Regions from separate parts of the Allocoprobacillus halotolerans genome, predicted to be linked through region 2. Evidence: a T-box and tRNA genes for the amino acid it is inferred to sense, from the RefSeq annotation. Region 2 holds a T-box; the other holds one or more tRNA genes.
The links. A T-box is a leader RNA that pairs with one kind of tRNA and senses whether it is charged. The one in region 2 lies ahead of alaS (alanine--tRNA ligase), so its partner is inferred to be a tRNA-Ala.
Positions count from the first base shown of each region.

Region 1: it has a tRNA-Ala gene. The T-box ahead of alaS (alanine--tRNA ligase) is inferred to sense a tRNA for this amino acid. The anticodon was not compared.

Region 1 covers NZ_CP101620.1:2,268,885-2,277,011, reverse strand. Annotated here, with positions in the region: gene NMU03_RS13410 (hypothetical protein) at 1-317, opposite strand, end outside; gene NMU03_RS13405 (HAD-IC family P-type ATPase) at 314-1,648, opposite strand; gene NMU03_RS13400 (hypothetical protein) at 1,675-1,752, opposite strand; gene NMU03_RS13395 (hypothetical protein) at 1,782-2,156, opposite strand; tRNA gene NMU03_RS13390 (tRNA-Ile) at 2,283-2,359, opposite strand; tRNA gene NMU03_RS13385 (tRNA-Met) at 2,400-2,476, opposite strand; tRNA gene NMU03_RS13380 (tRNA-Phe) at 2,502-2,577, opposite strand; tRNA gene NMU03_RS13375 (tRNA-Asp) at 2,582-2,657, opposite strand; tRNA gene NMU03_RS13370 (tRNA-Met) at 2,661-2,737, opposite strand; tRNA gene NMU03_RS13365 (tRNA-Ala) at 2,856-2,931, opposite strand; tRNA gene NMU03_RS13360 (tRNA-Pro) at 2,939-3,015, opposite strand; tRNA gene NMU03_RS13355 (tRNA-Arg) at 3,030-3,106, opposite strand; tRNA gene NMU03_RS13350 (tRNA-Leu) at 3,202-3,290, opposite strand; tRNA gene NMU03_RS13345 (tRNA-Cys) at 3,296-3,370, opposite strand; gene ltrA (group II intron reverse transcriptase/maturase) at 3,641-4,957, opposite strand; gene NMU03_RS13335 (prephenate dehydrogenase) at 5,483-5,923, opposite strand; gene NMU03_RS13330 (NAD(P)-binding domain-containing protein) at 6,021-6,311, opposite strand; gene NMU03_RS13325 (nicotinate phosphoribosyltransferase) at 6,271-7,806, opposite strand; gene NMU03_RS13320 (hypothetical protein) at 7,929-8,009, opposite strand; gene NMU03_RS13315 (FMN-binding protein) at 7,976-8,127, opposite strand, start outside.
Region 2 covers NZ_CP101620.1:2,873,089-2,881,215, forward strand. Annotated here, with positions in the region: partial or broken gene alaS (alanine--tRNA ligase) at 1-2,159, opposite strand, end outside; T-box leader at 2,197-2,396, opposite strand; gene NMU03_RS17080 (dihydrofolate reductase family protein) at 2,484-2,720, opposite strand; gene NMU03_RS17085 (dihydrofolate reductase family protein) at 2,760-2,954, opposite strand; gene NMU03_RS17090 (Na/Pi cotransporter family protein) at 2,963-3,652, opposite strand; partial or broken gene NMU03_RS17920 (Na/Pi cotransporter family protein) at 3,726-3,917, opposite strand; gene NMU03_RS17095 (AI-2E family transporter) at 3,973-4,386, opposite strand; gene NMU03_RS17100 (AI-2E family transporter) at 4,383-5,009, opposite strand; gene NMU03_RS17105 (hypothetical protein) at 5,058-5,195, opposite strand; gene recD2 (SF1B family DNA helicase RecD2) at 5,238-7,430, opposite strand; gene mnmA (tRNA 2-thiouridine(34) synthase MnmA) at 7,430-8,127, opposite strand, start outside.

The DNA.
Region 1 (8,127 bases), 600 kb from region 2:
CTAGCGACAATAACTCTTAAGCGATTCCAAGGCAGACATACAACAAAAACAACAAGAAAACTAATAAAACCAGCCACAAGATAATAATATGTTGATAATAGACGATCACTAAAATGAAACTGATATCCAATAAAAGTAATCAAAAGCATATAAATAATCATTGTTAAAGCACATGGTAATGCTGTTGAAATAACATGCTTTAAAAAACCTTGTGATGATAATGATGAAGAACGTTCTAAAGTCAATAAAAAGCTTGGTAAACCAATAGCTAATCCACTGATTAAACTTAATTGTAAAGGGGTAAAAGGATAACTCATTTGTAATCCAGCAAAGACAAGACAAAGAACTGTAGAATAAATTGTTTTTGTAAGATAAAGTGAGCTGACTCTTTCAATATCTGCAATAATCGCTCTCCCTCTTTAACAATATCAACCATTGAGGCAAATGAAGAATCCAATAATACAATATGAGCAGCTTGTTTAGCAGCATCACTACCAGCCGCCATCGCAATACCACAATCAGCATCTTTCAAAGCCAAAACATCATTGACTCCATCTCCAACCATCCCTACAACATGTCCATTGGCTTGTAATGCTTTTATAATACGTTGTTTTTGTTCTGGTTTGACACGTCCAAAAACATGATAATGTGAAACAATTTTTTCCATTTCCAAATCATCTTCAGGTAATGTTGAAGCATCAATATAAAGATGTCCATCTTTTAAACCCGCTAATTGTGCCACACGCGCAACTGTAGTTGGATTATCACCTGATAAAATACGAATATCAACATGAGCATTTTCAAAGAAACGTAATGTTTCTTTGGCTTCAGGACGAATACAATCATAAATAACAATCAAAGCCATAGCTTTCACTGCACCAATTTGTGACTGTGAAACATCAATGGAATCCGTTTGTCCTAATAATAAAACACGATATCCTTTACTAGCATACTTTTCAGCCTCTATCAAAAATTCATCATCAGGCATCAGTAAGAAATCAGGTGCCCCTAAAACATAGTTACCTCTTCCCACAATCGTTAAAGCACGCATTTTACGTTGTGATGAAAATGGAATAGAGTTATCAATCTTGACATGATACTGCTTAGAAAAATAATTTTGGAGTGCTAACTGCGTTGCATTGACATCATCACATTCATGAGCCATAACCCCCATTATAAATTCAATATCTTGAAGAGTATGAGAATTAATTGGTAAAACATTTTCAACTTTTAATTCTCCAGTTGTGATAGTTCCTGTTTTATCAAGACACAAAACATCAACTCTTGCTAAAGCTTCGATGGCTTCCATCTCCTGTATCAAAGCTTTCTTACGTGCTAACTTTCCCACTCCAATAATAAATGACAAACTTGTCAATAAAACAAGTCCTTCGGGAATCATTCCAATAACACCAGCTACTGTTTTAACAATAGCGCTTGCTAAATCATTAGGAAAAGCACTACGTTGTGAAAAATATAAAACCAATCCAACAGGTATAATAACAACACTTAATATTTTAATAACTTTTTCAATAGAATCTTTCATTTCTGAAGAAGCATTATTTTTATTTTTTGCTTTATGAACAAGTTTTGTAGAATAATTCTCATTACCCACACGAATAACTTTTGCATAGGCACTTCCAGCAACCACAAAACTTCCTGATAAAAGTTCATCATTTAGATTTTTTTAACTGGTTCTGATTCACCTGTCAATAAAGCTTCATTGACTTCCATCCCATGTGAATCTAAAACAATACAGTCACTTCCTATTTGATTGCCAGTTTCTAAAAAACGATATCATCTTTTACAAGTTCTTCAGTCGGAATAATCATTTCTTGTTGATCACGGATAACTTTTACTTTTTTAACTGTAACAACTGTTAACTGATCTATAATCTTTTTTACTTTTAATTCTTGATATATACCAATAAAAGCATTAATAAAAATAACAACCATAAATGTTAAATTCGTCCAACGTCCTGTTGAAATAATAATAGCTGCTAAAAAGAGATTTAAACAGTTAAAATATGTAAGAGTATGTTCTAATATAATTTGTTTTTTTGTTTTTGAAATATTGTCATGGGATATATTCATCAATCCCTGTTGTACACGTTGTTCAACTTGTTGATGAGTTAATCCCATTAATTTTATATTATCCATTCTATCACCTACTTCTCACTGAATATATCATATTGTTATGAAATATATATGAATATTAACAAAACCATTATAACATAAATAAGACTATAAAAAATAAAAACCTCAAGAATTGAGGTTAATGACAATTGGTGGACCCTGAAGGACTCGAACCTTCGACCGATCGGTTATGAGCCGATAGCTCTAACCAACTGAGCTAAGGGTCCGTATAAAATAAAAAGTGGTATTCACCACTACGATACTTAATGGTAGCGGGGAAGGGATTCGAACCCCCGACCCACCGGGTATGAACCGATTGCTCTAGCCAACTGAGCTACCCCGCCATGTAGTGAATCGTTTTTAAATGAATGGTGGTTCCGGCCGGAATCGAACCAGCGACACGAGGATTTTCAGTCCTCTGCTCTACCGACTGAGCTACGGAACCATAATGGCGGTCTGGACGGGGCTCGAACCGCGACCTCCGCCGTGACAGGGCGGCATTCTAACCAACTGAACTACCAGACCATTTGGTTGCGGGAGAAGGATTTGAACCAACGACCTTCGGGTTATGAGCCCGACGAGCTACCAGACTGCTCCATCCCGCGATATGAAATTAAATAAAATGGCGGAGGTTGAGGGATTCGAACCCCGCGGGACTTTCATCCCCTGTCGGTTTTCAAGACCGATCCCTTCAGCCGGACTTGGGTAAACCTCGCAACATAATGGTGGAGCTTAGCGGGATCGAACCGCTGACCTCCTGCTTGCAAAGCAGGCGCTCTCCCAGCTGAGCTAAAGCCCCATTACAATGGTCGGGAAGACAGGATTCGAACCTGCGACCCCCTGGTCCCAAACCAGGTGCACTACCAAGCTGTGCTACTTCCCGTTAACATAATTGATTGGCGCGCTAGGCAGGAATCGAACCCACAACCTCTTGATCCGTAGTCAAGCACTCTATCCAGTTGAGCTACTAGCGCCTCTTAACAGTGCCATTCAATAGTATCACATTTCATATTCAATTGCAACACTTTTTTTATTTTTTTCAACTCTTTTCAGAGCCGATTTTTATAACTGGTGCCCAGGGCCGGAGTCGAACCGGCACGGATTTTAAGGTCCGCAGGATTTTAAGTCCTGTGCGTCTACCAATTTCGCCACCTGGGCAACGATGGAGGTTCCAGCCGGACTCGAACCGACGATGACAGAGTTGCAGTCTGTAGCCTTACCAACTTGGCTATGGAACCAACTTCCTTAACTCGTTGCTCAAATAGTATATAATATTTTCCACATTTATGCAATACCTTTTTTTGTTTTTTTTATAATTCCCTTACTACATCTCATACTATAAATTATTTTTTCTTCTTTAATTCAATGTTTTTTCGTTTTATAAAAAATCATATTTTTTCACTTTTCTTTCCATAAATATAATCGAGTAGGAGAAAATAAATAATTTTATATTTATTTTCGACCTCTCACACCACCGTACGTGCCGTTCGGCATACGGCGGTTTAAATCTATACTGAAATATGTTTTAACTGATATTGGGCTACCATTGATGGTAGTCCTTTTCTATATAATAAATCATTAGTTATTCTTGTTTGAAGAAATGTACTTGCACATCTTGCATATGATTTTCGACTGTTTGCCCAAGTTTTAGCTTGCCATGGTAATGCCCCTAACTTTCTTAGTTGCTTTTCTCTATTTCCTATGGTTTTCCATTTCTTCCATAAGTACATACGTATCCTAAATCTTATTTGTGCATCTAGTTTTCTACAGACTTTTATAAAATTTCCAATACGGTAATAGTTAATCCACCCATTTACAAGTTGTCTTATCTTAAGTATTCTATATTCCCACGATACTGACCAACTTCTATTTGTTAGTCTCCTTAGTTTTGTTTGCAGTGTTGCGATAGATTTCTCATGTGGTTTTGCTTTCCACATAGATGAAAAAGAGTCATAATAGAATCCAAATCCTAGATATTTAATATCATTAGGTTTGGAAACTTTACTTTTAGTCATATTTACTTTAAGTCCTAGTTTCTTTTCTATGAATTTACTAATGTTTTCCATTACTCTATCGGCGGCTTTACTGCTACCCACTAATATAATACAATCATCTGCATATCGTGTGAATCTTAGTCCTCGTGCTTCCATTTCCTTATCTAGTTCATTGAGAACTATGTTACTGAGTAGCGGACTTAGATTTCCACCTTGTGGTGTTCCTACGACTGACTCTTTATATTCATTATCAATCATAATCCCGCTTACTAGATATTTCCTAATTAGGGATACTATTTCTCCACTCTTTACATCTTTCATGACAAGTGAAATAAGTTTATCATGATTAACTGTATCAAAGAACTTTTCTAGGTCTATATCTACTATCCACTGATAGCCTTCATTCATATATTCCAATGCTTTGATGATTGCCATTTCGCAACATCTATTTGGTCTAAATCCAAAACTATTGTCACTGAATATTGGTTCATAGATAGGTATTAACACTTGGGCTATGGCTTGTTGGACAAATCTATCAAGTACTGTTGGCACTCCTAGATTTCGTATTCCGCCATCGGGTTTGGGTATTTCTACTCTTCTCACAGGTTGTGGCTTATATGTCTTGTTTCGTATACTGTCCTTAATTTCTTCTAGATGTTTATCTAAATAGTCTTTAAGTTCAGCTACTTCCATTCCATCTACTCCACTTGCACCTTTGTTTCGTTTGACTTGTGTAAATGCTAGTTCTAGATTAGTATCACTAAGCATTTCCTCAAGCAATGTGTTATCAGTTTTCATATTTTCGTTACCTCCATTTCTTTCGCTATCCATTATACTCACCTTCCCTACATTCTTCTTTCGGGTCTTCTAGTGTACTCGTCTATCTCCACGGTTTCGTATAATGAAATCAATTCAAAATTCAATAACTGATAGATTTATTCAGTCCTTCGCTCCATGACCATTACAGTCACTTCCTTACTACTACGACTTCTGCTGACTTCTCACTATTCGTTGTTACTGCTGTATCGCTAGTGAGACCTCCCGGGATAAGGTCATATCTCTTTCCTCCCATATATCCGCCACATTTACATATAATAGTCCTATTCCGCAACCTCTTATGACTTCGTGTTGTTTTGCACACTCGTCCCTATTATATGCCTGATGTGATTCGTGTTCCTCGGACCAGGACTTTGCCTCCATCTTCTTTCAGATTCCATCTCACGATAGACACCCTTGATATTGGCTAGTGGTTGGCAGTTGCGACATCGCCCCCCACAGTGGACTTTCACCACCTAGATATATGCCATGCCCGGCATACAAAAAAGAAGATTATTCATGCAATGAAGTCTCTTCTTTCTATTTTTCTAATTTCTCTCGTCGTCTAGAGGATTCTAAAAACTTAGCTTTTAAAGTTTTTTCATCACCATTAGCAATAGCTTGTTTTAACTGATCAAACTCTTTTTCAAATCGTTCCATTGATGCCAATAGATATTCTTTATTGTGGAAGAAAAGTTCTGACCACAAGTCTGCATTAATATTAGCAATTCTTGTTAAATCACGAAAAGAATCTCCAATATACTTTCCAGTTTCATATTTTTCATCATTACTATTCATTAAAGCAACTGCCAATGTATGTGGTAACTGAGAAGTAAATGAAATGATTTCATCATGATCATAGGGACTCATAATTTTGACACTTTTAAAACCTAACTTTCCAACAAATTGACGCATCCATTCAATTTTATCTAATTGATTGAATTCATGTTGAATGACAATATAATTGGCATTATAAAACACTTCTTGACTGGCATAAAGATATCCTTTTTCTCACGTCCAGCCATTGGATGACCACTGATATACTCGACATCTTTATCTATAATAGCCAATGCCTGTTTCAAAAATAAGATTTAATTCCAACCACGTCTGTCACAATACTACCTTTTTTAAATTGATGATTAGCAATAAATTCTAAAACTTTAGAAGGATACAAACAAATAATCGTTAAATCACTTCGAGCAATAATCTCATGTCCATCTTGGTATCCTTCTATAATACACCCCTCAGCCTTTGCCATTTCTAAAGTCTTTAAATCACAATCCACACCATATACATCATATCCTTTGCCTTTCAACGCTTTTACAAAGCTACCACCTATAACACCTAAACCAACAACTGTAATTATCATAAAACAAATCCTTTAAAAAGAAAGGACTAATGTCCTTTTTTCCTTTCGCTAACATTTTTAGCTTATAATCTAATAATTTTTGTGTCAAATCAACATAATACATATGAGGATATTCTAAACGGAAGATTTCATCCCATAATAGACGTTTCTGTTGCTCAGAATACTTTCTAATTTCATCTAATGAATAATGCGGATAGACATTCTTTCCTTCATCAAAAACAAGTGTCTGTAAAGGATGAATCTCATATGTACCAGCAAAAAGTGTTTTATGTTTCCAAGAATCTAATTGATGATAAATCGTTAAATCTTGATTTTCATCCAATATTTCATCATGGAAAGCAATAATATCAGCAATGGCTTTATTTGTTTCTTTTTCGATTAGACGATAGACTTTCTTAAATCCTGGATTCGTAATTTTTTCAGTATTTTCAGAAATTTTAATTTTAGGAATAATCTCTCCATCTTTTTCAACAGCAGCTAATTTATAAACGCCTCCAAAAACTGGTGAAGATTTAGAGACAATCATGTTTTCACCGACACCAAAAGAATCAATTTGAGCGCCTTGTTCCAATATTGAACGAATTAAATATTCATCTAATGAATTAGAAACAGTAATCTGACAATCATGTAACCCTGCTACATCCAACATCATTCTAGCTTTCTTTGTTAAATAGGCAATATCCCCACTATCTAAACGAATTCCTTTTAATCTTTTCCCCATTGGTGCTAAAACTTCTTCAGCGACACGAATAGCGTGAGGAACACCACTCTTTAAAGTATCATATGTATCTACTAATAAAACACAATTATCGGGATATGTTGTAGCATAAGCTTTAAAAGCCTCATATTCAGAATCAAAAGATTGGACAAATGAATGAGCCATTGTTCCTAAAACCGGCATATGAAAATCTTTTCCAGCTGATACTGTAGCACTTCCAACAACACCGCCAATATAAGCTGCTCTTGCTCCGTAATGAGCCCCATCATAACCTTGTGCACGTCTAGCACCAAATTCCATGACAGCACGTCCCTTGGCCTCTTGAACAATACGTCTTGCTTTTGTTGCAATTAAAGATTGATGATTAATTGTTACTAACAAAAATGTCTCTATTAATTGTGCTTCAATTAATTTTGCCTTCACAGTAATTAATGGTTCATAAGGAAATACAGGTGTTCCCTCTTTGACTGAATAAATCGTTCCAGTAAAACGGAAATTTTTTAAATAAGTGAAAAAATCCTCATCAAAAACATTTAAAGATCTTAAATATTCAATATCTCCATCACTAAAATGCATATTTTCAATAGCTTCAATCAATTGCTGTAAACCAGCAAAAATCACAAATCCACCTTGATCAGGATTTTTACGATAAAACATATCAAAATAAACAATTTCATTCTGTTTTCCTAATTTAAAATAATTATATGACATCGTCAATTCATAAAAATCCATAATTAAAGTAATATTTCTTTCACGACCAACATAGTTTTCTTCCATTATTTAGCCCCCTATCATTTTCATTATCATATACCATTTTTTATAAAAAATAAAGACTTATTCTTCCTAGATAAAAAAAGTAGCTACATTTTTTTGTAACTACTTTCGACAAATAAAGAATATCAAGATTCATTTTTGGCTTTTTCATAAGCTTTCGCAACAGCTTCTTTCAACGCCTGTGATGATTTGGTTGCCCCAGAAATTGTATCCACATCATAATGATTTTTTCTTTCATTGTTTCAATCATTTGTTCTAAAGCTACACCACCAATAGAAGGTGTTTCATTATGTTCTTTAATAACAATATCTTGAATTTTATCAT
Region 2 (8,127 bases):
AATCTTTAATAAATCTTGTACTTGATTTAATAATGCTTCATTTTCTTTAAAAGCATGGTAAGCCTGCATAGATGTTACAGCTTCAATACGTCTGACACCTGAACCAATACTTTCTTCTCCAACGATTTTAAAAATACCAATTTCAATACTGTTGGCAACATGGCAACCACCACATAGTTCTTTTGAATAATCTCCAACACTGACAACACGCACTTCATCACCATATTTTTCATCAAATAATGCCATTGCACCAGATTGTAAAGCTTCATCCTTACTCATTAATTGAATATCAACAGCTAAACCATTGAAAATCTGTTCATTGACTTGGTCTTCCACTGCTTTTAATTCTTCATCACTCATTTTTTGAGGATGTGTAAAGTCGAAACGTAATCTTTGATCATCGACATATGAACCAGCCTGAGAAACATGTTCACCTAAGACAGTTTTTAAAGCTTTTTGTAAAAGATGTGTAGCAGTATGGTTATGTGTAATCAATGCACGTTTTTTTGTATCTACATAAAGTGTCAATGTATCTCCAACATGTAAACTTCCTTTTAAAACTTTCACATTATGTAAATGTTGTTGATGTGGCGCTTTGCCCACATATGTCACTTCAACTGTTGTTGAATCATTACTCATTGTTCCTGTATCAGCACATTGTCCACCCATTTCAGCATAGAACGTTGTCTGATCTAAAATGATTTCACCTTTTTCAGTGATTTCATCACATTTCACACCATCTTCAAATGTCGCAATGACTTTTGCTTGAATTGGTGTAGGTTGATAGATAAATGTTGATGGTTCATCAAAAGCCATTAAATCAGGTTTTTGTGATGACATAGATTCCAAATCACCTCTGGCATTTCTTGCACGTTCCTGTTGTGCTTTCATTTCCGCTTTGAATCCTTCTTCATCAACTTTAAATCCTGATTCCTCAGCAATTTCGACTGTTAATTCTAATGGGAAACCATATGTATCATATAATTTAAAGGCATCTTGACCATTTAATAAATGATCCTCACTTTTTTCAAGCATTTGATTTAATAACTTTTCACCATGAGATAAAGTTCTATGGAAAGCTTCTTCTTCTTTTTTGACTAAACCACTGACATATTCCACTTTTGCTGGTAAATAGTCATAGAAATCTTTCATAATGTTAGCTACGATTCCAACAAGTTCATACATGAAAGAATGATCAATACCAATCTTTTTCCCATAACGAACAGCACGTCTTAAAATTCTTCTTAAAACATATCCACGTCCAGCATTATCAAATAATGCACCATCGCTTAATGCAAAAGTCACTGTACGAATATGATCAGCAATAACACGATAAGCCATTTTATTGTCTTGATAAGGAACTTTGGCTAATTTTTCTGTCGCATGAATAATTGGTAAGAACAAGTCTGTATCAAAGTTTGTTTCACCTTCTTGAATAATGCTGACAAGTCTTTCTAATCCCATTCCTGTATCAATATTTTTTTGTGGCAATTCTTTATAATCTTTTCGATCAATAGCCGGATTACAATCATATTGAGAGAATACAACATTCCATACTTCAATATAACGATCGTTTTCCATTTCTTCAAAAATAATTTTTTACCTAATCCCTCAGGATCATATTTTTCACCACGATCATAAAAAATTTCTGAATCTGGTCCTCCTGGTCCTTCACCAATTTCCCAGAAGTTATCATCTGTTTTTAAAATATGACTTGGATCAACATGACAAACTTCTGTCCAAATACGATAAGCTTCTGTGTCATCTGTATAAACACTGACATATAATTTATCTTTATCAAACCCAATCCATTCTGGGCTTGTTAAAAACTCCCATGCAAAAGAAATCGCTTCTTCTTTAAAATAATCACCAATTGAAAAGTTTCCTAACATTTCAAAGAATGTATGATGTCTAGCAGTTTTTCCAACATTTTCAATATCATTTGTACGAATAGATTTTTGAGCATTTGCAATACGGTTACAAGCTGGTTTTTCTGATCCATCAAAATATTTTTTCAATGCAGCTACACCGGCATTAATCCATAATAACGTTGGATCGTTATGTGGAATTAATGATGCTCCTGGTTCAATCATATGTCCTTTAGATTGAAAGAAATCTAAAAACATTTGACGAACTTGATTTCCTGTTAATTGTTTCATGATTTTTTTCCTCCTTTAATAAAAAAAGCCATTCCTCAAAAGGAACGACTATCATCGCGGTACCATCCTCATTCATAATGAATAATCATTATGCCCTTTGATCGTTAACGCCGATTTACGTTGATGTTTGCATCACTCTTAGAAGGTAGCTTTCTTTATAAGCCTCTAGGAATTTACACCAACCATTCCCTCTCTTAAAGATGACTTGTAAATACTTTTCTTCTGCAACGATTTGACTTTGATATTATAGCGAATTTAAAATCAAAAATCAATACTTCTTCTTATATTCAATATCCACAATACCATTATAAACATAAGTTTTTATCAATGATAATCTTTTTCTTGATCAAAATCTTCAAATAGACGGATTCCCTTTCCGATAAGAGTTGGTATCATAGAAATATGATACTCATCAATCATATTGGCTTGAATTAAAGGTGTAATAAAATGCTGTCCACTACAAATCCATATATCTTTACCTTTTTCCTGTTTCAGTCTATGGACCAATGTCCAGATATATTCAGAAGTCAAAACAACATGTTCTAATGATAAATGAGTCAAAGAAGATAAAACATAAATCTTTAAGCCTTCATGAAACCATTATTGATCTATCTTCTTTTCAATAGTATGAAACGCTTTTTCACTCATAATGACACTATCCACATGTTTCAACAAATGATAATAGCTTTCTGTTTGTTGTAAATCATTTTCACCATGTAACCAGTCAATACGACCATATTGATCAGCGATATAATCATCTAAACTCATCGCAATATATAAAATAACTTTTCGCACAATATTCCCTACTTTCTATGATTTTTATAGTTTTGAGGATAAATCCATTGAATCATTTTCATTAGATAAGGTTCACATAATAAAACAAGCATTGTTGTGAGAATATTATAGAAAGTATGCATATTGGCAATTTGATGTTCAGGAGCAAGTGGTGAAAGATTTTGAATCCAAGATATAATAGGAATCATTTGACACAATATTAAAAAACTAATAGCGCCAATCAAATTAAGCAAAAAATGAAATAAAGCCAGACGTTTGCCATTACGACAACCTGGTAAAGAAGCTAAAAATCCTGTTATACATGTTCCTAAATCAAAACCTAATAAAAGATAAACAGACTGTTGAAAAGATACTAAGTTTTGTCTTGCTAAAATCTGTAAAATACCAATGGATGCAGATGAACTTTGAATGATAGCTGTCAACAACATTCCTACCCCAACACATAATAATGGATTTTGAATACTGATAAAAAGATCTACTACAAAAGCTGAATGTTGTAAAGGAATCATGGACTGTGACATCATTTCTAATCCCATAAACAAAAGACCTATTGCCATCATGACCTGTCCGATTAAATATTTTATTCCTTTGCCTAATAAATAAAACAAAACACCTATAAAGGCGAGTAATGGCGCAAATACACCGATGTCCAAAGCAATCATTTGTCCTGTGATAGTTGTTCCAATATTTGCTCCCATCATCACCCATGCCGCTTCTTTTAAAAGACATGATTCGAGCATTTAAAAAGCCAATCAAAATGACACTCATTGCTGAAGAACTTTGAATCAAAGCGGTTAAAAGCAAACCTATGCCAATCGCCTTGATACGATGATTTGTTAATTTCAGTAATAATATTTCCATTCTTTCCCCTAGTCCTGTCGTTAATCCCTTTGATAACATATCCATACCAAAAAGAAATAAAGCCAGACCTCCTAACAAGCCTAAATAATGCGTCATTGTCATGATTTCACACTCCTTTATTATCTTATATGATAATAAAGAAAAAATTTATATCCTTTTAATCATTTTCATAATGCATTATTCTTTTAATATCATCTCCAATACGTAAATTCCTCAATAATTCTACAAGAAAAATAACATAGGATAATAATAATGGTGAAAAAATCATACCAATAATACCAAATAAATCACCAAAGAAAGTCAAAGCAATAATTAAATAAATAGGATGTAAATGAATCCCTTTAGAAAACAAATAAGGTTGTAAATAAGAAGATTCTAAATACTGTAATACCATAATCACAATCAAAGAGGCATAACCCAACTGTTGATTCATAAAAAACTCATAAATCACAACTGGAATACCTCCTATATAAGGACCGACATATGGAATAAGATTGGTTAATGATAAAAACAAAGCAATCCATATAGCAAAGTTTTGATGAATAAAGAAAAATGGAATCAAGCACATCATAAAGAAAAAAGAAAATCTAAAATCATTGATTTCATAAATTGATAGGTTGTGAGTTTAAGTTTTTTTAATGTTTGCATACATATTCCTTGTTTTTGAAATGGTAAATAAATAATTGCTTTTTCTATTAAATGCAAATTATCATAGGATAAATAAAATGAAATCCCTAAAGCAATAAATATATTACCAACCCAATAAATAACAGTTTGTGTCCAACCATTAAAAATATCAATAAAATAATCAATAATCTGATATTCTTCTAAAAAATGAATAAAAGTAGAAAAAATAGGATTAATCATAATTTGACTATCACAAATACGATGATAAAAAAGCATGCATCGATCTAATAAATAAGGAATCAAAAAATAACAGCTTAATATAAAAATTAAAGAAAAAGATAAATAAAGATGTGTCACAACGATTTTTCTAGATAAGCGATCACTTGTAAAATAGTCAATCATAGGATCTATTAAAAAATGAAAAAACAAAGCAATGGCAACTGGAAAAATCAATCGTAAAACATACTGAATCAATGTACCTATACGAAATAATGTGTATACATAATATAGTAAAATAGCACATAAACTAAAAAGAATCACTGATTTAGCAATATTTTCTTTTTTCATAGAACCTCCTCGATAAGAAAAGGACTGTTAATCAGTCCTTTGTACTCCTTAAAGTTGTTCTTTGATCGCTTTTTTGGCTTTATGAACAGTATGTTCAATGTTATCAGCACATGGCATATCACTCATCATAATCATTGCCGCAGCAACAATTCCCGCCGAGAAAAAAGCAACAGCTAATTTTGACATGATTATTCACTCCTTTAAAAGTACATTCTTAGTATGTCCCAACTATACAAAATCATACAAAGAAATTTCTGGAGTTTGTTTCATTCTTTCAATCAATGTTGTTTTTCTTCTTTCATCTAGTACACGTGTGACACCATATTGGAATGCTTGAGGATTACCTAAAAACCATAATGATTGTTTGGCACGTGTTAATCCTGTATAAATTAAATTCTTTTTTAACATAATCGAATAGTCTTTTAAAATAGGCATAATAACAATCTTGAATTCATTACCTTGTGATTTATGAACACTCATGCAATAAGCATGTGTTAAAGTATAAAATTCTTGTGGTGTATATTCAACAATTGTCCCATCAAAATCCACAATCATCATATCTGATAAATATTCAAAATTATCCTTATAGCACACTTCAACCAACGTGCCAATATCACCATTAAAGACATTATCTTCAACACGATTTTTTAATTGTAAAACTTTATCGCCTTCTCGAAACAAACGTTTTCCCACACGTAATTCGTTTTTAAATCCATCTTGAGGATTAAATAATTCTTGCAAACAGTCATTTAAAGCATCAATACCAGCGACACCGTTATACATTGGTGCTAGAACTTGAATATCTTGTACATCATAACCATCTTCCAATGCTTTAGAAACAAGTAGACGGACATATTTTACAACATCATAAGATAAGCAAGCTTGAAAATGAATATCAGAATATTGAAAAAATAAATTTTCATCATATTGATCATTGCGAATACTATGTGCCAATTGAACAATTCCACTTTCTTTAGATTGACGATAAATATGATGCAAGGCAATAGTTGGTACACATTCACTTTTAATCAAATCATTTAAGACATGTCCTGGCGCAACGGATGGTAACTGCTGATCATCACCAATTAATAAAATCTGACTCACTTTATGACTGGCTGATAAAAGATGGGAAAACAAGAGTGAATCAACCATCGAAAACTCATCAATAATTAATAAATCAACATCTAATGGATTATTTTCATTGACTGCAAAAGTATTCGTATGTAAATCCCATTTTAATAAACGATGAATAGTACATGCTTCAATACCTGTGACTTCAGTCAATCGTTTGGCAGCTCTTCCCGTTGGAGCAACAACTGCCAAAGTCTGATCAGGATTTAAACGTTGATACAACTTAATCATCGCATTCACAATTGTTGTTTTTCCCGTTCCAGGTCCACCCGTAATAATCATGGCTGATTGTTTTAAAAAGAGCGTAATAGCTTCTTTTTGAAAATCATCATAACGAATAGATAATTGTTTTTCTAAATCTTCTAAAATACTTTCAATTTCTTCGTCTTCATATTCATAAAGTGGTGTATGTAACCATCTTTTAAAATTTTTGGCAATATTGATTTCACTTTGATATAAATCATAAGGATAATAACGATCTTCTTCTAAGATAATCTTTTCTTGTTCGAGGACATCTTGCAGGGCCGTTTCAAAACTTTCATCATCAATTTGAGGAATATAACGATGGAATCTTTTTGTCATCGTTTCATAACTATGATAAGTGCTACCATCTTGAAAACACGCTTCTTTTAAAGCATAGACAATAGCAGCCTGAATACGATGATGATCATAAGTATCAACACCTATTTTTAAAGCCAAATCATCGGCTGTTTTAAAACCAATTCCATCAATATCATCAATTAACTGATAAGGATTATTTTGTAAAACCTCTAATGTCTTGTCTTGATAAACAGCTTGTATCAAAGCCAAATGTCGAGTACTGATACCATGCCCCATAAAAAACATCAATACTTCCTGATCAAAATCTTGTGAACTCAACACTTCTACAATCGTTTCACGTTTCTTTTCATTCATTCCAGGAACCTGATCTAAAACATGTTTATCTTCTTTAATCTTATTTAAAGCTTCTGTTCCTAAAACATCAACAATCGCAGTTGCTTGTTTTTCACCAATACCTTTAAATAATGGACTAGATAAATAGCGAATGATTTCACTTTCTTCATTCGCTAAAACAATCTTGTAAGATTGAATTTGAAATTGTTTTCCATATTTAGGATGAATGATATACTCCCCTTGAAAATGGTATTTATCTTGAAGATTAACATAACTCATATATCCGGTTGCTAAAATATCTTTATCTTCCTGTTCACTATCTATCAAACACACAATAAATTTCGTTTCTTCACTATAAAACTTAATACGTTTGATAATTCCTATATACTCTAACATTATAAATATGTAATCTCCTTATTATCTTTATAAACTTTTTCAATTGTGCCTCCACCCAGACAAATCTCACCGTCATAGAAGACTGCCGCCTGCCCTGGTGTGACAGCTTTAACAGGTTGATGGAAAGTCACATAAATGGTTTTATCATCAATGAAACGAATTGAAACATCATTATCTTTTTGACGGTATCTAAATTTTGCAGTGCAACGATAATCACCATTAGGTTTTTGACTACCAATCCAATTCACATCAGTAATTAAAGCTCCATCACTCATTAACCATTGATTTTGATTGCCTTGACAAACATATAAAATATTATCATCATATTGTTTTCCCACAACAAACCAGGCATCTCCTGGTCCACCAATACCGAGTCCCTTACGTTGTCCAATTGTATAATACATAATACCCTGATGTTCACCAACGACATGACCTGTTTCAATATCTACCATTTTTCCAGCTTTTGCAGGAATATAATTCTTTAAAAATTCTCTAAAATCTCTTTCACCAATAAAACAGATACCTGTACTATCTTTCTTATTAGCGACTGGCAATTCTAATTCTTTGGCAAGTTGTCTGACTTCAGGTTTTGTCATATGTCCAATAGGAAACAATGAAGAACGTAATTGTGATTGATTTAACTGACACAAGAAATAAGTCTGGTCTTTATTATTATCAACACCTCTAAGCATAATGG